Regions from separate parts of the Leucogemmata humicola genome, predicted to be linked through region 2. Evidence: riboswitches for the same ligand, from Rfam matches in the RefSeq annotation. Region 2 holds a riboswitch; the other holds the start of a gene.

Region 1 (15,735 bases), 2.4 Mb from region 2:
AACCTGCGCAACGACGGGCGTGGTGATCGCCACGCTGGCCGCGGCGGCGAGAAGAGCAAATCGCTGAGTCATCTCTGACATGGTGACGTTGGTCTGGATGAACGCACTGCGGGTCCCATGACTCCAAGCTACAACTCGACGAACGATCTCGCCCGGGCAGTGACGGTTCTGTATACCTTCCACCACATGGATCTCCTGCACGTCGACCCCCAAACGCCGGATCCGGCAGTCGTCTCACGCGCCGCAGAGGTCCTCCGTGCTGGCGGCCTAGTCGCCTTTCCGACCGAGACGGTTTACGGGCTTGGCGCGAATGCGCTCGATGCGGAGGCCGTGGAGCGGATCTACGCGGCCAAGGGCCGCCCGGCGTACAATCCGCTGATCGTACACATCGCCGACGCGCTCGACGCATCGATCATTGCCGCAGAGTGGCCGGAACACGCAGAGCTACTGGCCCGCTCATTTTGGCCCGGGCCGCTCACGATCGTGCTTCGCAAAAAGCCGAACGTCCCCGATGGTGTCACCGCAGGGCTTCCCTCTGTCGCGATACGAGTTCCGGCACATCCAGTTGCCCACGCACTGCTCGCCGCCGCTGCTATTCCGGTCGCCGCGCCGAGTGCGAACCGCTCGATGATGCTATCGCCGACGACCGCCGCGCACGTCGCCAAATCACTTGGCGATTCGGTCGACGTCATTCTCGACGGCGGTCCTACGACAGTTGGAATCGAATCGACCGTCGTCGACCTCACGACACCAACGCCAACGCTGCTGCGCCCCGGGACGATCAGCGCCGAGGAGTTGAATCGCGTCATCGGCCCTCTCATGCTGGCGAATCGCATCGAGGGGAGCGATGCCCGTCCCTCTCCCGGCATGCTGGACCGGCACTATTCCCCGCGCGCGCATCTCATTCTCGTCGACGCATCCAACATGGCGGAAACAGTGGCTCGCGAGCGCGCGCGCGGCCACGTCATCGGCGCGGTCGTGATCAATTCCGACCTGACCGCAGCGACGGTCGCGGTGCTGACGCGAATGCCGTCGACGTCAGCTGGCTACGCAAGCCGATTGTACGAGACACTCCACGCGATGGACGACGGCGGGTGCGACGTGATCCTCGTCGAACGTCCGCCTGTGAGCGACGACTGGACGGGCGTGCGTGACCGACTCGAGCGCGCCGCGCGATAAGCGCGGCGGTCAGCTCACCAGGACGCCTGGAACGCGGTCATGAGAAACGTTGCCGCACGAATGTTGTTGACGTTCGGAAACGTCTGCCGAATGACGTTGATTGAAACGCGCGTCGCTAGATCGAGCCCGTAGCTCCCGCCCAGCACTACCTGTCGCTCATACGCGTCGGCGACCGACGCATCACGACTCAAATCGCGGTCCCACGAGTCGAACCGCGCGACGAGCTGCACATTCGACGTCGGTCGCAAAGCGCCGAGTCCATACCAGCCGAAGCGGCGAAGATTTCCGTCGCGCGCCGACATCGACTCGGCGCGCAGCGTGAACAACGGTACGCGAAACTGGACTTCGGTCGCGCCACGACGTCGCTGGAGCGTGCGCGCTCCGCCCTCGTAGCCGCCACTCGCGCCGAACTGCAGTGCCGGAAACGGCGACGGGTGAATCGAGATGCGGCCAATAAACGCCTTCTGCTGATTCGTATCGGTGCTGCCGGCGTCATCGCCCGTCTCGTTGAACACACCGGCGTGATACTCGATGGTATTCACCGCAAAGCCATTCACCGACACACCGATGTCGCGCACATCCCCGAGCCCCACGGCGCGCGACCGCTCGCTCGTGAAGAGATTTCGTTCGATCGTCTCGACCTGCGCCGCGGTAATCTTGCCTTCGAGCGTCAGCGGGATGATTTGCTGCCCGATGTCGAAATTGAGATCCTTGTTGACGTTGTACGTCAGCGCCGCATCCTGGAGCAGCTTCGACTTCTGATCGATCGCCGCATCGCTCAGCGCGACCGAATCGGCGATGACCGTGGTCTTGTTGGTCAGCGTCAGCAATTTTCCGGCGTCGAACGTCACACGCCACTGAACATTGGGCGACACATCGCCGGCAAACTTCAGATCGGATTTTCGCAATCGGAATCCGTCTTTGGTCAACGGATCACCGGCGCGGTAGTAGACCTGGATGTATCCGTGAATGCTCAACGTCGGAATGAACGATGGCGACGCACCCGGCGCCAACCGCGGCGTCGTGGCGCTGTCCTGCGCCATCGCGCGCGCCGCGATTACACACGACACGATCGTGACGGCCGCCCAACGGGCGCGGAGGTGGCGCAGTAGCATTGTGGGGATACCAATCAGGAAGCAGCGGCAGGACCGGAATTCGCAAACCGGCGGGACAAATTGAGCCGCGAACGGGGGGAAGGCAGGCGTTGCGACGGAGGGACGATCTGGAGCCGTGAAGGCAGAACGACAGGCGCGCGCCCCGCGACGCGCGCCGAAAACAATCAGGTCTTGTGCCGGAAGATGATGCGGCCGCGCGTGAGATCGTACGGCGACACCTCGATAGTGACGCGATCGCCCTGAAGCACGCGGATCCGGAATCGCCGCATGTTGCCGCCGAGCGTCGCGAGCACGTTGTGACCGTTGGTCAACTGCACACGGAAGGTCGCATTTGGCAACACCTCCGTCACCTGCCCCTCCAGTTGTATCGGTTCTTCCTTGGCCATGAACCCTCGTTATGGACGTACACGGGAGCTACAAGTATAGGGCCTCGGTCGAAATCCAGTAAGACGCGCCGCCGGGCAGGCGGCGCCGCCTACCTAGGGCTTTTTCTTCTTGTCGACGTTGTTGCCGATCACGCCGCCCAGAATCCCGCCCACGACGCCGCCGATCACCCCGCCTTTCACCTTGTTCTTACTGGTCGTCGCTCCAATAACAGCACCCGCCGCCGCGCCGATCGCCGCATCGCGCTGCGTGTGCTTCTCGACTGTGCCGCCCGTCGAGGCCGGAGCGGAGCCGCTCGATGACACGGTCGAAGTACTCGCCGCGCTCCGCCGGGTGTGAGACACATCACCAGACGATGATGTCCGATGAGTCGTCGTGGCCGTTCGCGGTGCCGACGACTGGGCTGGCGCGTCGGCGAGGCTATCGAGCGAATGCTGCTGTGCCGCTAGTGAGAGATCCCTATTCAGGGTCGTATCCGCGGCGCCAGATCGACCCTTCCCGCACGCGACGGTGGCGATCGTGAGCCCGAAAATCAGTGTTGAGAGAATGCGCTTCGTCATTGGTGGCCTTCTTTGTGTGAATGGCATGCCGCACTAAAAGGCAGGCCACGTGCCACGATTGCGTCGCTATGTTTCGCCGTTGACCGGGGTGCCTGCCCACGTCGGGTGCAGGCTGAGAGAGACCCGTAGAACCTGATCCGGTTTGTACCGGCGTAGGGAGTCAATCAGATGACTGTGTTGTTCCCATCGGCGCCTGCGCGCCGCACCCGGGCGATCGCCACTGCGTCGCTCACCCTTCTCATCGCCAGCACCACGCTCGGCGCCCAAGCTGCGGGCCGCGACAGCGCGCGCGCCGACAGCAGTCGCACGCAGCAACTCGAACGCGTCATGATATCTGCCGTGCGCGGCGCCGGCTCCGCACCGATCTCGCAAAAGACGATCACCTCGAGCGAGGTGAAGCCACGCTACTTCGGTCAGGACGTGCCAATGCTCCTGCAGGGAGCCGCGCCGTCACTCACGGCGCACGCAGAGACCGGCAACTACTGGGGCTATAGCTACATCAGGCTTCGCGGCATCGATCAATCGCGAATCAACCTCACGCTCGACGGCATTCCGCTGAACGATCCGGAAGATCAGGTGCTGTACTTCGCCGACTTCCCCGATTTGGCCAATAGCCTCAACTCCGTTCAAGTGCAGCGCGGCGTTGGCACGAGCAGCAATGGCACCGCGGCGTACGCAGGCTCCATCAACATGGAGAGCGTTTCACTCGCTGCCCCGCGTCGCGCCGAAGTTCAGCTCGAGGGCGGCTCGTTCGGCTCGAAGCGCATGAGTGCAGAATTCTCGAGCGGTCTGTTGCCAAGTCGCTTCGCGATGTACGCGCGGGTGTCGGCGCTGCATACCGACGGCTATCGCTACCACTCGGGCGTCGAAGGACGTTCACTCTTCTTCTCCGCCGGCTACCTCGGCGACCGCGACATCGCCAAGGTCACCGTGACGACCGGCACGATGCGCGATACGATGGCGTATCTCGCCGTCGCCGAGAGCGATCTCGCAACCGATCGTCGTATCAATCCGCTCACGCCGCGCGAACGCGACGGTTTCGGCGAGCGCATTGCCGCACTCTCGTACACGCGGCTACTCGGCCCGTCGTCGTCGTTGTCCACCACGGCGTATCGCATCTCCGCGAGCGGCGACTACGATGTGCTCATCGATTCGCTCGACAACTTCAATCTCAAGTTCGTTTGGTACGGCGTGACGTCGGATTGGAGCTATCGGCACGACGCGCTCCAGGTAGACGTGGGCGTCAACGCGAATACGTACGCGCGCGATCACGCCGAATACGAACGGCCCAACCTCACTGACGCGGTCTATTTCAACACCGGCCACAAGCAGGACGCGAGCGCGTTCGTCAAACTCGCGTACACGGCTGGCCGCTCGACGCTCTTCGGCGACGCGCAGGCACGTCATGCCGAATTCCGCTACTCGCCCGACGCGAACGCCGGCATCGCCGAGCGATCCGTCTCGTGGTCGTTCGTCAATCCGAAGGCAGGAATCACCTACGCGCTGAGCGAGCCCCTGTCGGTCTACGCATCATACGGCAAGAACTCTCGCGAACCGGCGCGCAGCGACATGTTTGCCGGAGCGGACAATGTCGACGCTTCGAACGTCGCGGACGTCGGCGATCTGACGCGCGTGAAACCCGAGACGGTTCACGATCTCGAGCTCGGCGCAGCGTACCGCACGCGCAACGTCGACCTGAACGTTGACGTCTACTCGATGGACTTTCGAAACGAGATCGCACCGATCGGTGCACTCAGCCTCACTGGATCAGCACTGCGTAAGAACGTTGGCGCCAGCTACCGGCGCGGCATCGAGGCCGACGTGACCTATCGCGCGATTCCTCGCCTGATGTTGACCGCCAATTTCGCGGCGAGTATGAATCGGATTCGCTCGTACACCGACTCGAGCCAGAGCACGCCGCTCACGTATCACGACGTCGAGCCGCTGCTCACGCCGCACTTCACGACGTTCCAACGAGCTCAGCTGGCGGCGACGCAGAATGTCTCGTTCGCGCTCGAGTCCCGCTTCGCCAGCCGCGCGTTCCTGCAGAACACCAACGACTCGCGCTACGTTCTTCCTGCCGCGTTCAATCTCGACGGCAGCGTGTCGTTTCACGTCCGCGAATACGAGATCCTGTTGCGCGGCAACAACCTGACGGACAGCAAGAAGTACGGGAGCGGCTACGCGAGCGACGGTGTGTCGTACTATTTCGTCCTCCCGCCGCGCAACTATTTCATGGGTTTGAAAGTCGGATTTTGACCGGTCGGTCGCCGCGGTACGCAACCTGCCCCGGTCGTCAGCGTTTACACTCTCGGAGCAGCCATGGCCACGAACGACACCGATAGCGCCCACGAGCACACCCACGACGCGCTCCAAGAGTGCATCGAGGAGTGCCTGAATTGCCACGCGGTGTGCACGCTGTCGTTGCAGCACTGCCTCGCGACGGGCGGCGACCACACTGAGGTCAACCTCGTGGGCCTGCTACTCGACTGCGCGGAGATGTGTCAGACGAGCGCGAACTTCATGTTGCGCGGATCTCCATATCATGTCGTCACCTGCGGCGCGTGCGCCGAACTCTGCCGCGCCTGCGAAGAAGCCTGCCGCACCATCAGCGGTGACGAGCAGCTTGCGCACTGCGCCGACGTGTGCGGATCATGCGCTGAGTCCTGCGATCGAATGGCCGCGATGGGAGACGAAGCGGGCGGATGAGCATTTCGCGTTCGCCCGCCATTCGGCGCTCGTTGCTCGTCGTTCTCGCGGCGGTTGTGACAGCGGCCGCAGCCACGGTGGCACAGGCGCAACGCGGACAACCGCGCGCGGCGTTCGGCACGGCAGACCTCGCCAGACTCAAATGGCTCGAGGGCACGTGGGAAGGAAACGCCACGGGCGAGCGGACCTTCTACGAGCGCTATCAGTTCGCGAATGATTCAACGATCGAGATCACGTACTACAGCGACTCGACATTGACGCGCACGACGGGCAGTGGCCGCGTCTATCTGTCCGTCGGCCGAATCTTTCATACGTTCGGGCCTGGCCGCTGGGCCGCGACGCACATCGACGAGACGGGCGCGTACTTCGTGCCGCAAGCGAACGCGAACAACAGCTTCGCGTGGTCGTCGCAGGGCGCAAACGCGTGGACGGCAACCGCACGCACCGGCCTGGGCGGCCACGACCGCGTGACCGTCTATGAAATGAAGCGGGTCGGAAAACGCTGACCTGCCGGGCGGGCAACGCGCTCCGACGGTGAACCCGGTGCGGCGCTTGCGTTTTACGGCACCATGTCCGAGCCGCTCTCATCACCCAAACCGGAGCGTCGCGAGGCGAACGATCGCCGCGCGGAGCCCTCGGCTAGTCGGCGTGATGCAAAACCGAGCCGTTCGGCCCGCTTGCTGGGAATCGCCGGACGAGATCTAGCGCTCATCGGCGGAGCTCTGCTCGCCATCATCGCGGCAATCACGCTGACTCGGCCGATTTTCACGAATCAGCCAACGGTCGTTCAGGCGATCAGCAAGAAGGCGCCGGTGTTCGCGAAGACAGTGCTGACGCCGGCGCCAACGCCTGGCGCGGTAGATACGAGTCGCATCGCGCAAATGATGAAAACGCCTCAATTCGAGGCCGATCGGAAGGCGTTTGCTGCCGACCTCGTGAAGACAGGTCGCGTAAATCCGGCGCGCGCGGATTCGATTGCCTACTACGCCGTCCGCGAATCGTACGTCGAGGGCATTCCTCCGGCGGTGGTGTTCGGCGTCATGCTCACCGAGAATTCCCGATTCATCAGCGGCGCCATGTCAGACGTTGGCGCGGTCGGCCTCATGCAGGTCTATCCGAAGATTTGGCTCAAGGCATTGAGCGCCAAGTTCGGTAAAGATCTGGCGTCCGATTCAACGAATTTGAAATACGGTATCTACATCCTCAAACAGTACATCAAATCCGATTCTGGCAGCGTAACGCAAGGCAATGTCGGCAAAGGGCTGCTTCGCTATAACGGCTGCGTGAGCGGCAGCCACACGCCCAATTGCAAGACATACCCGAACAAGGTGAAGACCTTCGTCGAAAACCAGGCGGAAGCGATGTGCGGCGACAAGAGTTTCTACGACTGCATCGCCAAGCCGTTCATTTCCGGGCTTATGGGACGGCAACCGGATACCGCCCCAGCAACTCAGTAGCGCCCACCGCCGCTGATATCGACGGAGATCGACCGCCACTTCCCCTGGCGAAAACGCAGGACGCTCAAGCCGCAGCGGGTCGCGTGGCCGATGAGAATGGCGATCCAGATGTGCAGTGGCTGCAGCGTCCCCGTGTGCTTGATCACGAAGCAGATCCCGAGCGGAACGATGATCTGCGAGATGACTGATATGTACAGCGGGCTCTTCGTGTCACCCGTTCCCTGAAGGCCGCCCGTGTACGTGAGCGCCACAGCGATGAACAATCCCGACAGACTGAGAACGCGCAACAGCTCCGATCCGATCTCGACGACCACGGGCTCGGTCATACCGAATACACCAAGCAATTGCGCCGGGAAGAAGAGAAAGAACAGACCGATAAAACCGGCGCCCAGCATCGCGATTCGCGCGGCGACGTGCACTGCCTCATCAGCGCGATCAGGTTTTCCCGCACCCAGGTTCTGTCCAGCGGCCGCCGCCGCAGCGCCCATCAATCCGGTGGACGTCCACGTGATGAGCGAGAAGAGCTGCGAATACGACACAGCAAACACCGCCTGTGCGGCTGCGCTCTGCGCGAGCGAACCGATGAACGACAGCATGAGTACGCCGCCGATGTTCATCGCAATTCCCTGAATGCCCGTGGGTAGCCCGAAGCGAAATAGCGATCTGATGATCGTCCAGTCCGGGGCGTAGCCCTGCCCTCGAGGGAACGACACGACCCAACCGCCGCGAGTGAGCTTCATCAGCGCGTACAGCGCAACCAGGCCCGATGAGATGCATGTCCCCATCGCGGCGCCGGTCGTCCCGAAACCCGGAATCGGACCCAGGCCGCGAATGAGCACGACGTTCAGCACGATGTTGAGCACGGTTGTCGCGATGCCAAGCACCATCGGCGTGCGCGCGTCACCGGCCGAGCGCAGCGCGCCGCCAAGCATGAAGAACACCAGCATCCCGCTGCTGAACATGAACATGATCCGCAGGAACGGCAGCGCTTCGGCCTTGACCTTCGGCGCCGCGTTCACGAGATCGAGCAGGTGCGGCGACAACACATATCCCAACGGCGCCATGATGAACAACGAGATCCCGATCGCCGTGAGAAATGCCTGATACACCGTTCGATCGACCTTCTCTTCCTCACCGGCCCCAGCAAAGCGGGCGACGAGCACACTCATCCCCGTGAAGAGCGAGGTGATGAATGCAATGACGATGATGAAGATTTGCCACGACACGCCGATCGCCGCATTGCCGGTAAAGCCAACGATGTGTCCCACCATGACGTGGTCGACAATGCCCTGCATTCCGCCAATGATGTTGGCGAGCATCGTGGGCCAAGCGATCTTCCACACCGCGCGCGAGAGCGGTCCCTCGACGATCGACCGATCGTACCGCCGCGTGTTGGGCGGCGGCGTCGGAGCGGATGAGGCAGACGTATTGCGATCGGCTGGCGCGGTGACGTCAGTCAAAGGATTCGGACCCGGAAGAAACTTCTGTGATCATGTCGATCCAGCGGCGTGCCGCTCGACGTGTAAGTAGAGCCCCGTTCCGCACGATGGAAAGGACCCGCGCGAAACCCGAACACAATCACGGAGCCCCGTTCGATGAAATTCGTGATGCTGGTCAAAGCCGACGCCGATTCCGAAGCGGGAAAGCTGCCGTCCGAAAAAGACCTCATCGCGATGGATAAGTACAACGAAGAACTGATTAAGGCTGGCGTCCTCCTCGCGGCCGAAGGACTCCAAGCAAGCTCGAAGGGAGCCCGCGTGACGTTCGAAAACGGAAAGCGAGCCGTCTCCGATGGGCCGTTCGCCCAAACCCAAGAACTCGTCGCTGGCTTCTGGATCATCCAAGTGCGGTCGAAAGCGGAAGCCATCGAGTGGGCGAAACGACTCCCGTTTGAAGCCCGGGCCCAAATTGAACTGCGACAAATCTTCGAGTCTTCCGACTTCGAACCGCAACTCACACTCACACGATAGAATCAGACAATGCGTTTCATGGTCATTCGCAAGGCCGATCGAGAGACCGAAGCGGGCGTGATGCCGCCGGAAGAGGTCATCGCCGCAATGGGCAAGTACAACGAAGAGATGGTCAAAGCCGGGGTGATGATCGCCGCCGACGGATTGCAGGCCAGCGCCAAGGGCGCACGCGTCAAGTTCTCCGGCGGCAAGCCTACAGTCATCGACGGACCATTCAGCGAGACCAAAGAACTCATCGCCGGCTACTCGATCCTCCAGGTAAAGTCGAAAGAGGAAGCCATCGAGTGGGTGAAGCGCTGGCCGCAGCTCGATGGTCACGGCGAGGTCGAGATCGAGATTCGCCAGCTGTTCGAGTACGAAGACTTCGGCCCCAGCCCCGCGATCGATCGCATGCTCGAGGTCGGACTCGCCGAAAGGAAGTAGCTCGGCGGAGTCTTGCACGAAGTGACATCTCTGGTGTGATTGGTAGCCGTGACGGCTACCGATGCACACCGCGCGATCGACGCGGTCTGGAGAATCGAATCGGCGAAACTCATCGCCGGTCTGACGCGCATCGTTCGCGACGTCGGCCTCGCCGAGGATCTCGCCCAGGACGCCCTGGTCGCGGCGCTCGAACGCTGGCCACAGTCCGGCGTGCCGGACAATCCCGGCGCATGGCTCATGGCCACTGCAAAGCATCGTGCGATCGACATGATGCGCCGCAACACGCTGCTCGATCGCAAGCACGAACAGCTCGGCCACGAACTCGAGGCTGAGCAGGAACGCGCCGTACCCGATCTCGACGCTGCGATCGACGACCATGTCGGCGACGATCTGCTGCGCCTGGTTTTCATCTCCTGTCACCCGGTGCTCTCCACCGACGCGCGCGTCGCCCTCACGCTTCGACTCCTCGGCGGGCTCACGACCGAGGAGATCGCGCGCGCGTATCTCGTTCCCGAGGCGACGATCGCACAGCGCATCGTCCGCGCGAAACGCACGCTCGCCGACGCCAAGGTTCCATTCGAGGTTCCTCGTGGCGCGGAGTTCGAGGAACGCTTGTCGTCGGTGCTCCAAGTCATCTACCTCGTGTTCAACGAGGGATACTCCGCCACCGCCGGCGATGACTGGCTTCGCCCCGCGCTGTGTGAGGATGCGCTTCGCCTGGGGCGTATTCTCGCTGAGCTCGTACCTCGCGAGGCCGAGGTACACGGACTCGTGGCGCTGATGGAAATCCAGGCGTCGCGTGCACCCGCGCGCGTGGCGGCCGGCGGCGAGCCAGTCTTGCTGCTCGACCAAGATCGCGCGCGATGGGATTATGTGCTCATCAATCGCGGCCTCGCTGCGTTGGCTCGCGCGGAAGCGCTTGGCACCGAGCGTGGTGCGTACCGGTTGCAGGCGGAGATCGCCGCCTGCCATGCGCGCGCGCGCGTGGCGAGTGAAACGGACTGGACTCGAATCGCCGCGCTGTATGGCGAGCTTGCGCAGATAATTCCAACACCGGTCGTAGAGCTCAACCGCGCCGTCGCCGTATCGATGGCGCTGGGTCCCGCGGCAGGACTCGAGCTGGTGGACGCACTCACCGACAACGCCGCGCTGAAATCGTATCATCTGCTGCCGAGTGTTCGCGGCGATCTATTGGCAAAACTTGGCCGTCATCGCGAAGCGCGCGCCGAATTCGAGCGCGCAGCTTCGTTGACGAAGAATGCGCGCGAACAGGCGCTGCTCACGGCGCGGGCGAAAGCGTCGGATCGAGCCGACGCATAGCCGATCTCATCGTGATTATTTGGCCGTCGACCTATTCGACAGCCAGATATTCGGCGAGACGATCGAGCGTGTTCTTCCCGCCTTCGACCGCGCCAAACTTCTTGACGCGCTCGAGTTCATCAGGCGAAGCAAACACCGAGTGCATGGTCAGCTTCGTCTTGCCGCCTTGATCGACGAAGGTGATCGTCACCTGAAACTCTGAGGGCTCGCCACGACGTTCGGCACCGTGTGTATACGCCAAACGTTCTGGGCGTTTGATCTCGCGAAACACCGTGAGGTTTGGCCAATCAGTGCCGTCGGGGCCGTGCATGGTGTATCTCCACTCACCGTCGACGCGGAAGTCCATCGAGTGAGTGGTGGTCGTAAAACCACGCGGACCCCACCATTGGGAGATGTGTTTCGGATCGCTGAACGCATCGAACACGAGTTCACGCGGCGCATTGAAAACGCGCGTGACGATGATCTCGCGGTCCGTGGTAGACACCGACGCACTCATCGTATGGCCTCGCCTTGAGAGATCACCGTAACCATCGAGATCGTTGTCACTGTGTTGAGTATCTGACGTTGGGTGTGACGCCGCCTGCTACTGAGCCCGCAAGGCGATTCCTGGATCGATACGCGCCGCACGCATAGCGGGAATCCAGCACGCGCCAATGCCGACCGCCGCCATCAAACCGCCCACACCGGCAAGCGTAAGCGGATCGTGCGCCGCAACGCCGAACAGAAGACCCTGCATCAGTCGCGACAACGACAACGCGCCGATCACGCCGAGCGCGAGGCCGATCACGACGAGCCGGCCGCCCTCGGACAGAATCATGCGCTGTACCTTGCCGCTATCCGCGCCAAGACTCATCCGAATGCCGATCTCGTTGGTCCGCGCGCTCACGGAGAACGCGAGCACTGCGGCGATGCCAATGGCCGCAACGATGAGCGCGAGCATGCCGAACGACGTCACGAGCATGGCGTTCAATCGGCGCGGCGCCACGCTTTCGTCGCGAATCTGCTCGACGGTCAGCACTTTCTCGATTGGCTGCTGGGGCGCGACCGATCGCACGATGCGCGTCGCGGCGGCGCCGAGTGCGGCGGGATCACCCTTCGTTCGAATGACGAAACCGCCCGACGGGAAATCGCCCTGCGCAAACGGAATGAAGGTCACCGGGAGGGGCTGCGCATCGAGTCCGCCGTCCTTCGTGTTTCCCACGACGCCGACGATCGTGCGCCAATCGCCCGAGACGCCGATGAACTTCAACACCTCGCCCGTCCACGCGATCCGCTGACCGATCGGATCCTTGTCCGGAAAGAAGAGGTCGGCCAGGGTCTTGTTGATGATCACGACACGCGGCGACGTCGCACGATCGGTGAGCGAGAACTCTCTGCCTTTGAGCAGCGCAATGCCGGAAGCCTTGAAGTAGTCCGGATTCGCCGTGCGATACTCTGACTGCGGCGTTGGTTCATTCGGCGCAATCGGATGGTTCTCTGCTTTGACGTCGAGGAGGAAGCCCGCGGCGCGCAGCGGAATCGTCGAACCCATACCAACCTGACTCACGCCGGGTAACGCGGCGAGCTGCGCCTGGATCCGCTCATACTGCGCAACGACGGCTTCGGGCTTTTCGCCATTGTAGTCCTTCGGAACTTCCATCGTCAGCACGTTGTCGCCGTTCATGCCGGTCTGCACGACAGCCAGCCGCTGCATGGTGCGCGTCAGAAGTCCAGCACCCGTGAGGAGAATCACCGAGACCGCGACCTGCGCGACGACGAGCGCCTGCTGCGTACGCTGCCGCTTCGCGCCACCCGTTGCGCGGCGTCCGCCCGCGGCGAGCGACGCACTCAACGTGCGTTCCTGCGCAAGTGACGGTGCGAACGAAAGCAGCACTGCCACGAACATCGCCAACCCGAGTGTAAACAGCAGCACCATTCCATCGATGCGAATCTCGCCGGCCCGCGGACTGTAGCGCTCAGCAAAGCTGATGAGCATCCGCACACCACCGAACGCCAACACGAGACCGAGCACTCCGCCCATCAACGCGAGCAGCAGGTTCTCGACGAGCAGCAGGCGGCGCAAGCGCGACGTCCCGGCGCCGAGCGCCGCGCGAACCACGAGCTCGTGTTCGCGACGCACGCCGCGCATGAGCGTGAGATTCGCAACGTTGGCGCACGCGATGATCAACACGAATGCGGCCGCGCCCATCAACAACCAAAGCGTCAGCTGCGCCTTCTGGCCGAGAATCTCCTGGAAGGGTGTGAGCGTCACGTGGTAGCCTGACCCGGCGTCGTACGCTTCCGGAAATTCCTTGTGTGCGCGCGCGGTGATCGTCCCGACTTCGGCGCGCGCCTGCTGTACCGTCGCACCTGGCGCCAATCGCGCAATCATTTCCGTCATGCGATGGGTGCGACCCGTGACCATCATCGCGCTCAAGTGATGCTCGCTGTTCACCATGTTCATGAGCACGTCGATGCGAGCCGGGAAATACGGAGCGGGCTGCAACACGCCGACGACCGTTACGGCCTTTCCGGCGACACGCAGTGTCTGGCCAACGATCTTGGGGTCGCCGCCAAAGCGCTTCTTCCAGTACTCGTGCGTCAACATCATCACCGGCGCCGCACTCTTGCCGTCATCGTTCGCGTCGAAGCTGCGGCCGAGGATTGGCGACAGGCCCATCACGGAGAAGTAGTTGCCCGTCACGAGCCCCACGTCGATTCGCACCGCATCGTGGTCCGTAACGAGACTGAACGTGATCGGCGAGTACTCGGCGATTCCCTCGAGCGTTTTCGACGCCGATCGGAAGTCGTTGATCTCGGGCACGGAGAACGCGACGTTGTCGCGACCAGGTCCGGACGCCGACTGGCGCAGGTACATGAGTCGATCGCCGTTCTTGTGCGGCAACGGCCGGAGCATCACGCCGCGAACGACGCTGAAGATCGCCGTGTTGGCGCCGATCCCGAGTCCAAGCGTGAGCACGACGGCGATGGCAAAGCCACGTGCACGGGAGAGACTTCGGAGGGCGTAGCGGATGTCGCGCATGATACCTCTGACTCCTATCGCCGTTTGCGGCTGGATTTCTTCCCTTGGGACTGCATCTCGCGCAGGTATTCGTCCAATCGGTCGAACCGTTCCTCCCAGAGCCGACGGTACTCGCCGACCCAATCAGCGACTTCCCGGAGCGGTTCAGGCGCCAATTTGCACGGCCGCCACTGGGCCTCACGACTCTGCGTGATGAGCCCGGCGCGCTGTAGAACCTTCAGGTGCTTCGAGATGGCGGGCATGCTGATCTCGAATGGTTTGGCGAGCTCACTCACGGATGCCTCGCCGGTCGACAGGCGCGCGAGAATGGCGCGACGGGTCGGGTCGGCGAGCGCGGCGAATGTCAGGCTGAGATGATCCGTTTGCATTAAACCGACGGGTTAATTATCCCATCGGTTAAATACAGCGAAACGTCCGTCCCGTCAAGGACGAACTATCCGATGCGCACGACGACTTTGCCGAACGTCGCGTTGCTCGCGAGCCGCACGTGAGCATCACGGATCTCCGGCAGATCGTAAACGCGATCGATATTCGGTCGTAGCACGCCAGACTCGAGTAGCGGCACGACATCGCGCGTAAACGCCGCGTTCACCGCGCGCTTTTCGTCCAGCGAACGCGCGCGCATCACGGTTCCACGGAGCGTCAGGCGCTTGCCGAGTATCATGCCCACCGGAATGGTCCCGTGACGCCCAGCGACGGTGCCGATCAGCATGATCCGTCCGCGCGCCGACGCGGCGCGAATGCTCATCGCGAGGTACGGGCCGCCGACGAGGTCCATCGTCACGTGCATTCCCTTCCCCGCGGTCCACAGCTCCGTGGTGACAGGAATGATCTCCAGGTCATCGGACACGACGATTCCGTTCTGCAATCCAAATTCGCGCGCACGCTCGACCTTCTCTGCGGTTCGCGCGGTACCATAGGGAATCGCCTTCCACGCCCGCGCCAGCTGTGTCGCCGCCAATCCAACACCGCTGCCCACAGCGTGGATGAGTACATTCTCATCGGCACACAGACCCGCTTGCGTCACCATCGCGTCGTACGCGGTGATGAACGCCTCGGGAATCGCCGCCGCATCCGTCCACGACAGCCGCTCCGGTACGCGCGCGATGGTCTGCGCATCGGTGACGAGGAACTCGGCGTTTCCACCACCGGCCACGATGCCGAAGACGCGATCGCCAACGCGCCAGTTCTTCACGTCGGAGCCCAGCTCGGCGATCTCACCGGCGAACTCGAGACCGGGAATGTCTTCAGGCGCGCCTGGCGGCGCGGGATAATGCCCTTCGCGCTGGTGCAGGTCGGCACGGTTGAGCGCCGAGGCGTGTACGCGCACCAGCACTTCGTTTGGCGCCGGCTTTGGAGTGGGCCGGTCGCGAATCTCCAGGACTTCAGGCCCGCCTGCGCCAACAATGACGACCGCGCGCATTGAGATCGGATGAAGAGTAGAGTGCCGTGCTACGGCGAAATCAACGTTGGACCGCTGGCGACTCCGGCCAGACCGATCGCGGTCACCGCAAGTTCGTCGGGATCGTTCGTGCCGAACGCAGACGCGTCGAGACGACCTTCGCCTGCCGGACGTAGATTCGTCGTCCAACGCCC
Region 2 (15,735 bases):
CAACCGAACATCTGGCGACGATGGCGAGAGACCACGGCGTGACGTTGGTAATCGGCATCATCGAGCGAATCGCCGAAGGTCCGGGGCAGGGAACGCTCTACAATTCGATCCTCACCTTTGGGCCCGACGGATCGCTACTCAATCACCATCGCAAACTCGTGCCGACGTACACGGAGCGAATGGTGTGGGGCCAGGGTGACGGCGCCGGCCTTCGCTCCGTCGACGCGCCTTTTGGAAAGATTGGGTCGCTCGTCTGCTGGGAGCACTGGATGCCACTCGCTCGCCAGGCGATGCACGAGTCGGGCGAAGAGGTGCACGTCGCGCTGTGGCCAACGGTGCACGAGATGCATCAGATCGCGAGCAGACAATATGCGTTCGAGGGGCGATGCTTCGTGCTCGCCGCTGGAAGCGTGATGCACGCGTCGGCGTTGCCGCCTGAATTGCCGGCGCATCCCGCCCGCGTATCGAGCGACGATCAGTGGATCATGCGCGGCGGCAGTGCGATCATCGCGCCGAATGGCGCGTACCTCGCCGGTCCTGTGTTCGACGAGCCGGCGATTCTCTACGCGGATCTCGACCTCGACCGCGTGCGAGAAGAACGGATGACGCTCGACGTCACGGGCCACTACCATCGTCCGGACGTATTCAACTTCTCGGTGAACCGGCCGCCAAATCGCTAGGTCGATCGCTGGCTCACCGGCGCGAAGAACGACACGCCACGAGTGTTCTCATCAATCGCCAACGGCGTTCGAATTGATGGAAACGCTCGCGCCGTACAATCGGATCGCTCGCACAAGCGACACGTAATACCGATCGGCACCGCGGCCGCGCGCGTCTCGAGATTGATCGCGTCGGCATACACGAGTCGCCGCGCCTCGGCCGCCGAGCATCCAATACCCACAGAGTAAAGAACCTCCGGACTCGCGTATGATCCCACGTCGCGGCGAACGGTGCGTGCTACCGCGAGAACCGTCTGACCGTCGGGCAGCTGCGAGAGCTGCACGCGCACTCGGCCTGGTTGCGCGAACGCACCGTGCACATTCCATAGTGTGCACAATCCGCTAAAGCGCGGAAAACGAATGCCCGCGGCGCTGAAGCGCTTCGAGATGTTTCCCGCCATGTCGACGCGCAGCAGGTAGAACGATACGCCTTCGGCTCCTGGGCGACGCAGCGTCGTCAAACGATGACACGTCTGTTCCCACCCGACGCGAAAGCGATGGCCGAGCAGCTCGATGTCGTACCGCTCCTGCTCTGCCGATGCGAGAAATTTTGCGTAGGGCATGAGCACCGCGCCGGCGAAGTAGCTCGCGAGCGCGACGCGACCGAGCGAGCGCGCGGAGTCCGACGTGAGCGCCGCGTCGCGCGTGAGTTGGTCGAGCGTATCGGCGCAGTCGAGCAAGCCGGTTTGCACCGCGAGCTGAAAATTGCGCGATCCGCGGCGAAGGATCTCCGAGAGATTCAGCTCGTGCTTGTCGGCGTCATACCGACGAACGGCGCGCCCCATCTCTTCGACGGTCCGAATGCGCACCGTCACGCCATGCGTGCGCGCGAGATATCGCGAGAGTTGGCCGTAGAGATCCGCGTCGTCGATACGCCCGTCCTGACGAACGCGCTCGGCTTCTGCTTCGAGCGCCGGGAAGTAGTTGGCGTGGCGCTCGATAAAGTCGGAGACCTGTTCCGACGCGAGACGCGTGCGATCGCTTCCGCCCCATTCGGCTTGCGCATCGAGCAGCTGTGCGCCGAGCGCGTCGAGCGATTCGCGGGCTTCGACGAAGCGTTCGTGCAGATGGCGAAATGCGCGCGCGAAGTCCGGATGTGAGCCGACGGCAGCGCGAATGTCGGGCGCGGTGAGCGGGTGCGACTCGAATACTGGGTCGCTAAGGACCTCACAGAGCTCGGCGGCGAGTTGACCGTCTTCCGAGCCAAAGGCGCGGAGGTCGGTATCGAGCGTCCGGGCCAGGCGGAGGAGCAGGTCGGCCGTGAGCGGGCGCCGGTCGTGCTCGATGAGGTTGAGGTAGCTGGCGGAGACGCCGAGTCGTTCGGCGAGCTGTTTTTGAGAGAGGCCGTGTGAGGCGCGTAGGGCGCGTAGGCGCGATCCGAGGCGCGGCGGGTCGAGTTTTGGTCCAGTCATTTACAAGGATTGACTAAATGACAAACCAGCGATTTACAGTCTCACAGTCCTAACAGCATATGCAACAAAAGGTTGCTTGTACAGAGCAGCCGCCAGGTTAACTCTGTTGCACGATCGCTCGCACCATTTTCACCGCCAGCCAGGACACCCGCGATGCAAGGGCTCGATCAGTCGATCACCACGTCACTCACGCGCTCTGTCGTCGTCGTTGGCCCCACCGCGCCGGAATTCGAGCACCTCCTCACCGACGACGCCCTCGAGTTCCTGGCCGCCTTGGTCCGACGAGTCCGGCCGGCGTTGGCCGAGGCGTACGGTGCCGAGCCGAGCGAACGTGCGACGCCGGCTGAGTTCAACAACTCGGCGCGCGAACTGAATCGCGTCGACCCGCAGATCGAGGTCGACGGACTGCCTGTCTCGGCTGGCGTGTTCGACTTTGGCCTCTTCGTCTACCACAACGCCGACCGATTCCTGCCGCGCGGAACGGTCCCGTACTTCGAGCTCCCGAAGTTCGATGCTCCGCGCGACGCGCGTCTGTGGACGGATGTCTTCGTTGCGGCGCAGGACGCGCTCGGCCTACCGCGTGGCTCGGTCCGCGCTAAGGTGCGACGCGCGTAGCTCCGAACCCGCTCAGGCGGGTTTCGTCGTCGACGCGCGGCCTTCGATTTCCGACGCGTGCACCCCGAACGCAATGTTTCGTTGCGGCGTCGGGTCGCCGTCGGCAAAGGCCTTCGGAATCATGCGACGAATGGCGGCGACAGCTCGCTCGTACTTGTCCGACGTATCGATCGCAGAATTGAAGACCTCGAATGGGCCCTTCACGACCACGCTCTGCCAATCGAAGAGTCCGCGAACGTCGTCCGTCTCGAATGCGCACCAGCGATTGTGCGCGAGCGTGAGCAGCTTCGCGCCAACGCTCGTTCGTCCGAAAATCCACGGCGCGTCGTAGACGTAGTTCACCGGTTCGATGTCGACGCGATCGCGCAGCGAAAAGGCAATTCTGCCAACCTGATTGCGCGTTAGGAGCGCCTCGGCTTCGTCTTGCGTCAGGACGCGGACGTCGGGTGGTGTCGTCATGCGCGAGGGTGCGCGCAAGAAGCTTTCCAGGGCTTCCCGGCCAGTTGAACTTCAGGCGAACGCCTCTTCAACGGGACCGATCACGTGAACGTGCTCCTCTTGGGCGCAACGGGAATGGTTGGGCAAGGCGCGCTTCGCGAGTGTCTGCTCGATCCACAGGTCACTCAGGTCACTACGCTCGGCCGCGCTCGAAGCGGCCGCAGCGATGCGAAGCTTCGCGAGCTCGTCCACGGCGACTTACTCGATCTCACGCCCATCGAGTCGCAACTCTCCGGTTTCGATGCGTGCATCTACTGCCTCGGCGTGTCGTCGCTTGGACTCAGCGAAGAGGAGTATACGCGCGTGACGTACTCGATTGCGCTCTCGGTCGCGCAAACGCTCGTGAAGCGCAATCCCGCAATGACGTTCGTCTTCGTCTCGGGTGGCAGCGCCGACAGTACCGAGCAAGGCCGAGTGATGTGGGCGCGCGTGAAAGGGCGCACGGAGAACGCGCTCATGCGTCTGCCATTCAAGGCCGTGTACGTGTTTCGGCCGGGAATTATCCTGCCGCTTCACGGCATTCGATCACGGACGACGTCGTACAACATCATCTACGGCGTGCTCAGGCCGTTGTATCCGCTGCTTCGCACGAGCCTATCGCGCTGGGTGACGACGACTGAACAGCTCGGCCGCGCCTTGATCAAGGTTGCCAAGCACGGCTACGACAAGCAGATCCTCGAGGCCAGCGACATCGTTCGCGTTTGAGACTCAGGTCGCACCGATGACTTCTTGCGCCGCTCGCTCGCCCGATGCGATGGCGCCCGCGACCGTCGTTGCTTCCGCGGTGTCGTCGGTTGCTTCGCCAGCGAAGAACAACGTGTCGTCGATCGGCGTCGCGAGCTCTCGCCTGGCGTTCAAGCCTCCAGCCACGGTGTAGCTATACGCGCCGCGGGCGAAGGGATCGCGCTGCCAGTTGTGCACGCGAATCTCGGTGAGGAGTTCGTCAATACGGACGCGATCACCAAAAAGCAGTTGTACGCTCTCGGCAGCCTTTGCTTTGATCACCTCATCCGACTGCGCCGACATCTCGGCGGCAGCAGGGCCGCCCATCCATGCCGTGAGCCACGCCGTGCGCTCCGGCATCGATGTCCAGAACGTGGGAAATGGCGACTCATGCTCCGCGAAGAAAAAGCTCGCGTCAGCGTAGCGTCCGTCATCGATGCGCTCCCAGAACGCATCACTGAAGTGGAGCATGACCTTGAGCGCTGGTCCCATCGCTAGTCCGTCGAGCGCGTGCCGTTTCGCGGCGAGCTCGGGCTCGAAGCGAATTGCGCCGATGTCATTTGACGCAGCGCATAGCACGCCGAGCGAGACGGTGATGATGACCGCTCGCGCGCGAATTCGTTCGATCTGTTGTTCGCCGCGCGATACTTCGACTTCGACCGCGCCTTTCGTCCAGCGAATTGTGCGCACCACGCTCTCGTAGTGAACGGCGACGCGATCGGCGTCAAGCGTTCGTACCATGTGGGCGGTCAATCTGGAGTAGCCGCCGCGTGGTCGCCCGGCCTCCGAGTCGGCGGATGCGTCGCCATTCCACTCCGTGACGATCGCCTTCATGCTCGCTCGTCGTGTATCGGCAGCGTCGAACCCTCGCACGCGACGCCGAACCGAATCGGCGGCGTGACGAAAGCGTGGCTCGTCGTGCACGACTCGATCGAGGAAATCATCAACCGACAGGTCGGACTCGAGCCCGTCGGCGACGCGCATCAGCGCGTGTAGGTCGTCATCGTGGCGCCAGTCTCCGCGATGCATGCGTCCGTTATCGGAGTTCCATGCGGAGCCTGCTGTCGGGATAAACGGCACGCCTGCTTCCTTGAGCAGCGCGAGCGTCGCCTTTGGAGATCCATGAATGAACTCCGGACCGAGGTCAACGCCGTCGTCGCCGGTGAGAATCCGGCCACCGGCTCGATTGCGGGCCTCGAGGATCAACACCGACCGGCCAGCTTCCGCGAGTCGGCGCGCGGCGGCAAGTCCGGCGACACCGGCACCAACCACGATTATGTCAGCGTCGCTCATTCTGCCACGCGATAGATCGTGATCGCGGTGTCGTCGTAGACGCGATAGAGTGCGCCGCGCGGAAGCTCGTGTGTTCGCGCGTGTTCGACCACGAGCGCTCGCGCAAAGTGGCTGGCGTTCCAGCTATCGATCACGCGATCGAGAATGCGCGACTCGTACGGCGGGTCTACGAAGGCGATGTCGTACGTGTCTGTGGCGAGTGCGCCGGCAAAGGGCAGAGCGTCGCGCTTGAAGATGCGTGTGCGTTCGCGCAGCCGAAGGGCGGCGACATTGGCGCGAAGAGCGTGGAGGCTTGCCGGTCGGAATTCGACGAAGTCGCACTGCTTCGCGCCGCGCGACAGCGCTTCGAGGCCGAGTGCGCCGGTCCCGGCAAAGAGGTCGAGCACGCGCGCGTTGGGGAGCTCTGGCGCGAGCAGGTCGAGCACCGCGCCGCGCACGTGCTCGGCAGTGGGTCGAACGCGTTGGTCGGCAGGGGAGGTCAGATTACGACCGCCAAATTTTCCGGCGATGATTCGCATCCATGAAGACTAGAGTCCTCGGCGCGATTTCGCCTTAGGCCGCTCCTCTAAACGATTTCACGGCGGACACTGCGATCAACGACGCGAACTCGGAGCGCTCCTCCGGCGATCGCCGAGCCAACGATCACTGTGACGGCGGCGCCAACGGGCGCGAGTGCCGGCAGCGAGACCATCCAAGGCGTCCTAAGCGCTTGGACGACGACTGTCGCGACCCCGAAAACCGCTGCCACTACCCCCGACATTGCCGCGGTAGTAAGCGGGGAATCCTCATCCCGGTAGGCAGCGACGTAACCAACCGACGAGAACACGACCAGATCCACCGTGAGCCAAAACGCAATCGCCAGGAGCGTGGGTGAACCCTTCGAGGAGGCATGCGATATCGGTGGTCCGAGCGCTCCGGCTCTCGTCGCCGCGCCGGCAAAGATTGCGACGGGCGTGATGATTCCAAGAAACACGATCGCGTACGCGCTGAGGATTGTTCCGGCAGACCGGAACAGTCCCGCGAATCCGCGATGACGCAGTGAGTTGTACGCCAAGTGCGGAGTCGCGCGAATCGCCTCGCGATAGTACCAGCGTTCGGCCGCGTCCACGCCATCCACCTCTATTCGATAGGCAAACTCTTCAGCGAGATCGCCAATCACGGCGTCGCAAAACTCCGGTTCCGCGCCGAACGACGCGAGCAACAGTTCGATGTTTCGCGGTGGCTCGATCATGCTGGCTCCGGTTTGAATGTTGTACCGAGTCCTGCCCACATCGACGCCGTGGCGCGCTGTGCCTCGCGAAGCGATCGCTGCCCCGACGCCGTGATCTTGAACTGCTTGCGCAACCGACCTCCGCGCGCCGGCGTTGCCTCAGCCGTGCGCGACGAAATCAGCCCCTTCGTCTCGAGTCGCTGAAGCGTCGTGTACACCGCGCCCACCGAGTAGTCGTGCTCGGATCGCGCCGACACATCTCGACGCACAGCGAGCCCATACGCCTCGGCGCCGAGTCGGGCGACGGATAGCAGCACAGATAGTTCGAGGGTTCCGAGGGGCGTTGCAGCCATATTCTATTCTGTAGAACAAATAGAAAATCCGCAAGCCCTATGCTGCGTCGCGCCTAGCACGCACGATCGGTCGCGTCGAGATTACCTGACCGACATGACGCACTTTCCCCCGGTCGTTCTCGCGCTCGCGTTCGCCGCGGTGGTCATCGCCGTTACGGCATTCGCCCGACGGCTGCCGATTCCACCACCAATCCTCCAGGTCGCCGCGGGGTTCGTCGTCGCTCTCGTTCCCGGCGCCGCTCTCCCGGAACTGGATCCAGATCTCGTTTTCTTCGTGTTCCTGCCGCCCATTCTCTGGGCAGCAGCGTTCTTCACGTCGCTGCGCGACTTCAGCGCGAACCGCCGCCCCATTGGGTTGCTGGCGATCGGACTTGTTCTCGTTACGTCTGTCGCCGTCGCAATTGTTGCACGCACGCTCTTCCCCGGCATGAGTTGGCCGATCGCAATCGCACTCGGCGCAATCGTCTCGCCACCCGACGCGGTTGCTGCCACCGCGATCGTGTCGCGCCTCCCAGTGCCGCGCCGAGTGATCGTCGTTCTCGAAGGTGAGAGTCTCGTCAACGACGCGTCGGCCCTCATTCTCTATCGATCAGCCATCGCCGCCGCAGTTGCTGGGACGTTCAGCTGGGGCGAATCGATCGTTCGCTTCTTTGTGGACGCCGGCGTCGGCGTCCTCGTCGGCATTCTGATCGCGTGGATCGTTCTGCTGGCGCTACGCTGGTCCAAGGACGCGATGGCCGAGACGCTGCTCACGCTCGCCGCGCCGTACGTCGCGTGGCTCGCGGCAGAGAGTCTGCATGTTTCCGCCGTGCTCGCGTGCGTTGCCGGTGGTCTGTTCCTGCGCCGCCGCTTTTCCGGCGCCGTGGCGCCGATGTCGCGACTGCAAAATCAATCAATCTGGGATCTGCTCGTCTTCGTACTCAACGCCGCAATCTTCCTTCTGCTCGGTGTTCAGTTCCGCGCGCTCATGGCCGGCGTGCCGCCCGGAACGATCGGATCGCTCATTCGCTCCGGCGCAATCATTGGCGTGGTCGCGATTGTCGTGCGACTCGTCTGGGTTCCGCTCATGGCCATCATCCCCCGCGCGCTGAGCCGGCGCCTTCGCGAGCGAGATCCAATGCCGGCGTGGCAAGCGTTGTTTCTCATCGCCTGGACGAGCATGCGCGGCATCGTTTCCATGGCGACTGCGCTTGCACTGCCACTCGTCGTCGCGAGTGGCGCAGCCTTTCCGTATCGCAGCGAGATCGTGATCATCACGATGTGCGTCATCGTGATGACGCTCGTGCTTCAGGGCCTCACGCTCGCGCCGCTGATTCGTCGCTTCAACTTCACGCCTGAAGAAGAGCATCACGCCGAGGCGCGCGTCGCGCGCCTGGAGGCGGCACGTCGCGGCGCCGAGGCACTCGAGGACGTCTCTCGCGAATCGTGGGTCGACGGTCGCGATGTCGAATGGCTCCGCAACGAACTGCGCGATCGGATTCGCCTGCTCGAGTACAGTTCGGGCGAACCAGAAGGGCGTCGCCGGCTTCGGACTGAAATGCTGAAAGCCGAGCGACGCATGCTTGTCCGGCTGCGCAATGAAGGCGCGATCTCCGACGATGTGCTACGCCAGCTCGAACAGGAACTCGACCTCGAAGCCGTTCGAGTCGGAGCAGGCGAGGATCGTTAGCTAGCTGTCACCGCTATTTCGACGCGGCGGCCTGTTCGATTGCAGCGGGCGCGCTCGTCGCCCCAGGATCCAAACGGTCGAGTCGATCGAGTCGGTCGACGTCGATCGCGATCGCACCATCGGTCGTACTCGCAAACAAGCTTGCGAACTTTGCGTCCCAGCGGATCTCATCCCACCAATATGAGGCGCGAGCGGTGACGCGCGTCGAGAAATTCTCCTCGTGCGCATTGACGAGAATCAACACCTCGGCCTGCGCCTCGCGGATTTTGTCCGGCGTCATGCCGCGCATCGGACTGTCGGCGTCGATCGGATGAACGACCGTCCAGTGTAGCGTGAACAGGTCGACCGAATCGCGCTCGAGCTTGAGCGGATAGAAGTTGCGCTCACGCTTGCCGTCGACTTCTTCGAACAGGGTGAGGCTGACGCGAACCTGTACGTCGCTCAACTCGCTCGGCTGCGTATTCACGAAGCGAAACATCAGGCCACGGCCACCTTCATACGGCGCAATGACGGCCGACTGACTGAAACGCAGACGCATGCGCGGACGCGTCAGTCGCGCGATGAGCAGACCGGCCGTGGCGACGAGCATGAACGGCCCAAAGAACGACTCGAAGACCACGAGCCAATGCGCCGTAGGACCGATCGCGTAGATCGGCCCGGGATCGCTCGTCGTGAACTTGGCGACGCTGAAGCTGAATGCGCGCAAAAACGGATCTTTGAGCCCGAGCAGATCGCCGCCGTGCAACGTGTTGTCGCCGAGCGCGAGGTAGCCGAGCGTGAAGAAGCCATTCAGCAGCAGCAGCGTGCCGAGCGCCCACAGTGCGAAGACGGCGAGCGGTGCGTTCAGCGCGGCGAGATAGAAGCGCTCGAGTCGTTGCGAGCCGAGGCCATATTTGCGGCTTGTTGGTTCGCCGTCGTGCGAGAGAAAACGTCCGCGAACCTGCTGGGAAACGACACGCCCGAAGCCCAGGTCGGTGTATTCGCGTCCCGGCGGCGCGTTTGGCGGCGGCTGACCGTCGCGATCGTCAATCGAAGGTTGGTGCACAGTGGGATGATCGATGAGTCGAGGAAGGGACGCAAGTCATTCAGCGAATGCGACCGGACGCTTTGCGCTTGACGGAGCTTGGAAGTACGCATGGACTCTGACCGTCGACCGGCCCGGCAGCCAACAGCGCACCGCAGTCCTCGAGTCGAAAGCATCCGCAGTCCAGTGCGATGCGTAGCACGGCGCGCATTCGTTCGGCGCGCGCGATGGTCTCGTCGATCTCCTCGAGCTTGTGCGTCGCGAGCTCTTTCCACTTCGCCGCCGGCAGCGTGCCGGGTTTGAATTCGGTCACGAGGCGCTTGATCTCGGCCATGGTGAACCCGGCCTCGCGCGCGAGCGCGATCAGCGACAGCCATTCGAGAATACTCTCATCGTACCGTCGCTGGCCGCCAATGCGGGCCGGTTTGGGGAGCAGTCCCAGCCGCTCGTAGTAGCGTATCGCCGACGCGGCGATCCCCGCCCGTTCACCGATCTCGCCAATGCTCAGACCGTCCATCGTGACTCACCCTCGCTGATTTCTTCCGTATCAGGTAAATTCACCCCTGCCGCCAGGGGTATTCCGTCGCGAGAGCGCGGAGTTGAGATAGTCCCTTGGAACCTGATCCGGATCACACCGGCGTAGGGAGCGCGGCGAGTCGCGAGGATTCCTGGAATTCCCAGGATTTCGCGTCCCGTCGCCTCGATGGCCGTCGTGTCGACGGCCACCGAACCCATCCGGATCTCGACTGCAATTGTTGGCAGGAGAGACACCATGGCTGCTACGATTTTGCCGCCGCTCGAGATCGCGGACACCGGCTACGGCGACGCGTTCCCGAACTCCCACAAGGTTCACGTGAGTGGACCGCATGGAATCCAGGTTCCGTTCCGGGAGATCACGCTCTCCGGCGGCGAGCCATCGCTCCGCGTCTACGACACGAGTGGCCCACGCGGCTACGACGTGCGCGATGGATTGCCTGCGCTTCGCGCCGAGTGGATCGAGTCGCGCGGCAACGTAGCGACGGTGTCGCGCACGTACACGGCACCTGCCGGCCCGCGCGCCGAAATCCCTGAAGGTCTGCAGCGGCCAACGCTACGCGGCACCGGACCGGTAACGCAGATGTACTACGCGCGGCGCGGTGAGATCACTCCTGAAATGGAGTTCATTGCGCTGCGCGAAGGTCTGCCGGCCACACTCGTCCGCGACGAAGTCGCGCGCGGCCGCGCAATCATTCCAGCGAACATCAATCACCCGGAGCTCGAGCCGATGATCATCGGCCGCATGTTCAAGGTGAAGATCAACGCCAATATCGGTAATTCTGCCATTCGTTCGTCGATCGACGACGAAGTCGAGAAGCTCCGCTGGGCAACCCTGTGGGGTGCCGACACGGTCATGGATCTCTCGACCGGCAAGGACATTCACGAAACACGCGAGTGGATCATTCGCAATTCCGCGGTGCCCATCGGCACGGTGCCGATCTATCAGGCGCTCGAGAAAGTTGGCGGCGTTCCCGAAGAGCTGACGTGGGAGCTCTATCGCGACACGCTGATCGAACAGGCGGAGCAGGGCGTCGACTACTTCACTGTGCATGCTGGCGTGCTGCTACGGTACGTCCCGATGACCGCCAAGCGAATGACCGGAATCGTGTCACGGGGCGGGTCGATCATCGCGAAATGGTGTCTCTCGCATCACAAAGAAAGCTTCCTTTACACGCACTTCCGCGAAATCTGCGAGATCATGCGTGCGTACGACGTGTCCTTCTCGCTCGGTGATGGCCTTCGTCCCGGTTCGATCTACGATGCGAACGACGAAGCGCAATTCGCCGAGCTGCGGACGCAGGGAGAGTTGAACAAGATCGCGTCGGAGTTCGACGTTCAGACAATGAACGAGGGCCCGGGCCATGTTCCGATGCATCTCATCAAAGAGAACATGGACAAGCAGCTCAAGTGGTGTAACGAAGCGCCGTTCTACACGCTCGGACCGCTCACCACGGACATCGCGCCGGGCTACGACCATATCACCAGCGCCATTGGCGCGGCGCAGATCGGTTGGTACGGCACAGCCATGCTCTGCTACGTCACGCCCAAGGAACACCTTGGTCTGCCGAATCGCGACGACGTGAAGGCCGGCGTCATCACGTATAAGATTGCCGCGCACGCTGCCGACATTGCCAAGGGCCATCCACACGCGCGCGACTGGGACAACGCGCTGAGCAAGGCGCGCTTCGAGTTTCGTTGGCGCGATCAGTTCAACCTCGCGCTCGATCCAGTGACGGCGCTCGCCTATCACGACGAAACGCTGCCGGCAGATGGTGCGAAGGTCGCGCACTTCTGTTCGATGTGCGGCCCGAAGTTCTGCTCGATGAAGATCACTCAAGATGTCCGCGACTACGCCGCATCGCTTGGCGCGAATACCACCGATGCGCTGGACGTTGGACTCGCGGCGAAAGCGTCTGAGTTCCGCGCTACCGGTGGAGAACTGTATGTCGCCACAACGGCGACTGTCGCTACGGGAGATTGAGCGATGGCAACGACAACGATTCCGACAAACACGACGACGCTCGATTTCTCCACGCCGCTCGTACGTGTGCGAGACGCCGCGCCGTTGGTGCACAACATCACGAACTACGTCGTCATGAATAACACGGCGAACGCGCTGCTCGCCGTCGGTGCGTCGCCTGCGATGGTGCACGCGGCGGAAGAGGTCGAAGAATTCGCGGCGATTTCGCGTGCGGTCGTGATCAACATTGGTACGTTATCGCCCAGCTGGGTCGACGCCATGCATCTCGCGGTCGCCCGAGCGAATAGCGCAGGCATTCGCTGGGTGCTCGACCCCGTCGGCGCCGGCGCGACGAGCTATCGGTCGCAGGTCAGCGCCGATCTCGCGCGCCTCACGCCGGCGGTGATTCGCGGCAATGCGTCGGAGATCATGGTGCTGGCAGGATCGTTCGGCGCCGCCGGCAAAGGCGTAGACGCAACGCACTCGACGCAGGCGGCACTCGAGCCTGCACGTTCGCTCGCTCGCGATACGCATGCAATCGTTGCCATGACCGGCGTGGTCGACTACGTCACGGATGGCGATCGCGTCGTTGCGATTCACAACGGCCATCCGATGATGGCGCGCGTCACCGGGTTGGGCTGCACTGCCACCGCACTCGTCGGCGCTTTTCTCGGCGCCAACGATGATCCGTTCGCAGCGACGGTGTCGGCACTCGCGACGTTGGGCGTCGCGGGTGAAATAGCGGCGGAACAGTCGCCCGGACCGGGCTCCTTGCAACTGCATCTGCTCGACGCATTGTACCGTCTGGATCGCGACGAACTCGAACGGCGCGCCCGCGTGCGCGACCGAGAATGAGCGCGCGTCGATCGATCGATTTGTCGTTGTATCTCGTCGTTGGCCGCGACGATACAATGGGACGATCGATCGAGGATCTCGTGATGGAAGCCGTGCGCGGCGGCGTCACCGCGGTGCAGCTTCGTGAGAAGAATGCGTCGACTCGTGCGTTTGTCGAAGTCGCCGCAGCACTCGCCGCGGTGCTGCGCCCGTTCGACATTCCACTCATCGTCAACGATCGCGTCGACGTTGCACTCGCCGCCGGCGCAACCGGAGTGCACGTCGGCCAGGACGACATGTCCGCGGCCGACGCTCGGCGTCTCATCGGACCGAACGCAATCGTCGGCCTATCGGTCACGACGCTCGCCGAAGCGGAGTTGGTCGATCCATCAGTCGTCGACTACATCGGCGTGGGGCCGGTGTTCACGACACCAACCAAACTCGATGCAGCGCCGCCGCTCGGGTTGAGTGGAACCGCTGCTGTCTGTCGCGCGTTATCGCTGCCGAGCGTCGCAATCGGTGGGATCAACTACGGTAACGCGGCGCGAGTACGCGCGACCGGCGTGAGCGGCATTGCCGTGGTCTCGGCCATCTGTTCGGCTCAGGATCCCGCTGATGCTGCGCGTCAACTGGTCGAAGTGTCGACGCGCCCCGCGTTCGAGTTCGCGACGTGAACGATCGCGTCCCGAATGTTCTGAGCATCGCCGGCTCTGATCCGAGCGGCGGTGCTGGCATTCAGGCCGATCTCAAGACCTTCGCTGCGCTCGGCGCATACGGTTGTGCCGCTCCGGCGGCGTTGACGGCACAGAACACGGTTAGCGTGTCAGGTGTGTTCCCAGTTCCCGCCGACGTGCTTCGCGCGCAACTCGAGGCAGTCTTCAACGACGTACGCGTCGATGCTGTGAAGATCGGAATGCTTGGTTCGGGCGACGCCGTGAGCGTCGTGGCCGACGTGTTGCGAACGTTCAAGCCACCGATCGTCGTCATCGATCCAGTCCTGCGAGCATCGACTGGTGCTCGCTTGATCGATGAGACTTCGCTCAACGCCCTGCGCCGCGAGCTGATCCCCCTGGGCACGGTCGTCACGCCGAACGTCTATGAGGCGGCCGTGCTTGTCGAGATTCCGGAGCCGCGCTCCGTTGCGGCGATGCGCGAGGCGGCCGGTCGTCTCATGGGCTCTGGTGTCCGTGCCGTCTTGGTGACTGGTGGCCATCTCGATGACGCCGAGTTCGCAGTTGACGTGCTAGACGATGGCGTGGAGATGCGAGAGCTTCGCGCGCCGCGCGTGGCGGCGACCACGCTTCACGGGACTGGCTGCACGCTCTCGTCGGCGATCGCAGTCTTCCTTGCACGAGAATTCTCGCTCGCGGACGCATGCGCGGCCGCGCAGCGCTTCGTCGCCGAGTCGATCGCGCACGGTAACGATCTCACGGTGGGCGGCGGAGCGGGTCCGGTACATCAGCTTGGCGCGCTGTGGTCGCGTGGCGGCCTACCGTCGGCTTGACTTAAAGCGCGCTTTAAGGCTTAACCTCCTCGATAACCGGTAGCGAGCGCACCGGGCCAACTCGATGGGAGGTTCATCTCGATGTCTGCATCCACCGTTCTCCACGCCGTTACCGACGCGGCGTTCGCGTCTGCCATCGCTCCAGGTACGGGCCTCGTCGCCGTGGACCTCTCAGCGGAGTGGTGTCCGCCGTGCAAAGTGATGCAACCGATCATCGAAGCCGTTGCGGGCGAACTGGGATCGGCCATTCGCGTGTTGGCTATGGACACAGATGCCGAGCCGGCTACGATGGTGAGATACGGGGTGCGCAGCATTCCAACGCTGCTGGTGTTTCGGGATGGTGAGCTCGTCGATCGCGTCATTGGCATCATGCCAAAGGCGAAGCTGATTGATCGGCTCACTCAGCACATGAATCGGCGACAGGTCGGGGAGTAGAAGGCGACAGCCGAACAACGCGACGGCCGAACAACGCGACAGCCGAACAACGCGACAGCCGAACAACGCGACGGCCGAACAACGCGACGGCCGAACAACGCGGCGGCCGAACAACGCGGCGGCCGAACAACGCGGCGGCCGAACAACGCGGCGGCCGAACAACGCGGCGGCCGAACAACGCGACGGCCGAACAACGCGGCGGCCGAACAACGCGGCGGCCGAACAACGCGGCGGCCGAACAACGCGGCGGCCGAACAACGCGGCGGCCGAACAACGCGGCGGCCGAACAACGCGGCGGCCGAACAACGCGGCGGCCGAACAACGCGGCGGCCGAACAACGCGGCGGCCGAACAACGTGACGGCCGAAACAGCGCACCGGCCAGACGACGCACCCGCCCCCCCCCCGGCCGTCCGGCGCGGGACGGCGGAGGCGAAATATGGAGATGCGTTACGCAACGAACCGGTCGCAGAGACGTCGCGCGGATGATCTAGTGTGAGGAATGAGCAATCACCGAGATCTTGCCGTTCTCGACGCCGCGGATCACGTCGCGGACGAAATCAGTCAACTCATCGATCGCGCTCCGCGACAGTTGATCCACGCGAGCCAACTCCGGGATTCCGCCCACTCGATCGGTGCCAACATCAGCGAAGGATTCGGTCGAGGTAAGAAGGGTGAGCGCAACCGAGCCCTTCGAATCGCGCGGGGCGAGGCGGAAGAGACGATTCGGCACCTGCGAGCCAACCTGCAGTCCGAACGAATCGCGGAGGCGACCTTCTGGAGGCTTCGCAACCGCCTCGTCACGATTATCAAAATGCTCACGTCGCTTTTGAAGACGTGACACCGGCCGCCTCGTTGTTTCGCCGGTGCGGTGTTCGGCCGTCGCGGTGTTTGGCCGGTGCGCTATTCGGCCGGTGCGTTGTTCGGCCGGTGCGTTGTTCGGCCGGTGCG

The links. A riboswitch is a leader RNA that binds a small molecule or an ion and turns the genes downstream of it on or off. The one in region 2 is predicted to bind thiamine pyrophosphate.
Region 1: it holds a riboswitch for thiamine pyrophosphate, as region 2 does, so the genes downstream of both, AC6H4Z_RS07310 (TonB-dependent receptor) here and thiC (phosphomethylpyrimidine synthase ThiC) in region 2, are expected to answer to the same signal.

Annotation. Positions count from the first base shown of each region.
Region 1 covers NZ_AP040875.1:1,771,272-1,787,006, reverse strand. Annotated here, with positions in the region: gene AC6H4Z_RS07335 (M28 family peptidase) at 1-81, opposite strand, end outside; gene AC6H4Z_RS07330 (L-threonylcarbamoyladenylate synthase) at 118-1,179, shown strand; gene AC6H4Z_RS07325 (porin) at 1,194-2,294, opposite strand; gene infA (translation initiation factor IF-1) at 2,459-2,680, opposite strand; gene AC6H4Z_RS07315 (YMGG-like glycine zipper-containing protein) at 2,774-3,238, opposite strand; TPP riboswitch at 3,313-3,414, shown strand; gene AC6H4Z_RS07310 (TonB-dependent receptor) at 3,407-5,497, shown strand; gene AC6H4Z_RS07305 (four-helix bundle copper-binding protein) at 5,561-5,947, shown strand; gene AC6H4Z_RS07300 (hypothetical protein) at 5,944-6,453, shown strand; gene AC6H4Z_RS07295 (transglycosylase SLT domain-containing protein) at 6,517-7,404, shown strand; gene AC6H4Z_RS07290 (MATE family efflux transporter) at 7,398-8,864, opposite strand; gene AC6H4Z_RS07285 (YciI family protein) at 9,000-9,374, shown strand; gene AC6H4Z_RS07280 (YciI family protein) at 9,384-9,797, shown strand; gene AC6H4Z_RS07275 (RNA polymerase sigma factor) at 9,846-11,117, shown strand; gene AC6H4Z_RS07270 (SRPBCC family protein) at 11,149-11,613, opposite strand; gene AC6H4Z_RS07265 (ABC transporter permease) at 11,701-14,139, opposite strand; gene AC6H4Z_RS07260 (ArsR/SmtB family transcription factor) at 14,154-14,507, opposite strand; gene AC6H4Z_RS07255 (NAD(P)H-quinone oxidoreductase) at 14,573-15,562, opposite strand; gene AC6H4Z_RS07250 (glycoside hydrolase family 10-like protein) at 15,592-15,735, opposite strand, start outside.
Region 2 covers NZ_AP040875.1:5,128,555-5,144,289, reverse strand. Annotated here, with positions in the region: gene AC6H4Z_RS22140 (carbon-nitrogen hydrolase family protein) at 1-680, shown strand, start outside; gene AC6H4Z_RS22135 (helix-turn-helix domain-containing protein) at 677-2,131, opposite strand; gene AC6H4Z_RS22130 (hypothetical protein) at 2,285-2,746, shown strand; gene AC6H4Z_RS22125 (pyridoxamine 5'-phosphate oxidase family protein) at 2,759-3,205, opposite strand; gene AC6H4Z_RS22120 (NAD-dependent epimerase/dehydratase family protein) at 3,290-3,949, shown strand; gene AC6H4Z_RS22115 (flavin monoamine oxidase family protein) at 3,953-5,260, opposite strand; gene rsmD (16S rRNA (guanine(966)-N(2))-methyltransferase RsmD) at 5,257-5,778, opposite strand; gene AC6H4Z_RS22105 (hypothetical protein) at 5,826-6,491, opposite strand; gene AC6H4Z_RS22100 (PadR family transcriptional regulator) at 6,488-6,823, opposite strand; gene AC6H4Z_RS22095 (Na+/H+ antiporter) at 6,918-8,492, shown strand; gene AC6H4Z_RS22090 (ion channel) at 8,506-9,537, opposite strand; gene AC6H4Z_RS22085 (MerR family transcriptional regulator) at 9,578-10,033, opposite strand; TPP riboswitch at 10,078-10,180, shown strand; gene thiC (phosphomethylpyrimidine synthase ThiC) at 10,289-12,034, shown strand; gene thiM (hydroxyethylthiazole kinase) at 12,038-12,868, shown strand; gene thiE (thiamine phosphate synthase) at 12,865-13,521, shown strand; gene thiD (bifunctional hydroxymethylpyrimidine kinase/phosphomethylpyrimidine kinase) at 13,518-14,351, shown strand; gene AC6H4Z_RS22060 (thioredoxin domain-containing protein) at 14,433-14,786, shown strand; gene AC6H4Z_RS22055 (hypothetical protein) at 15,275-15,628, opposite strand.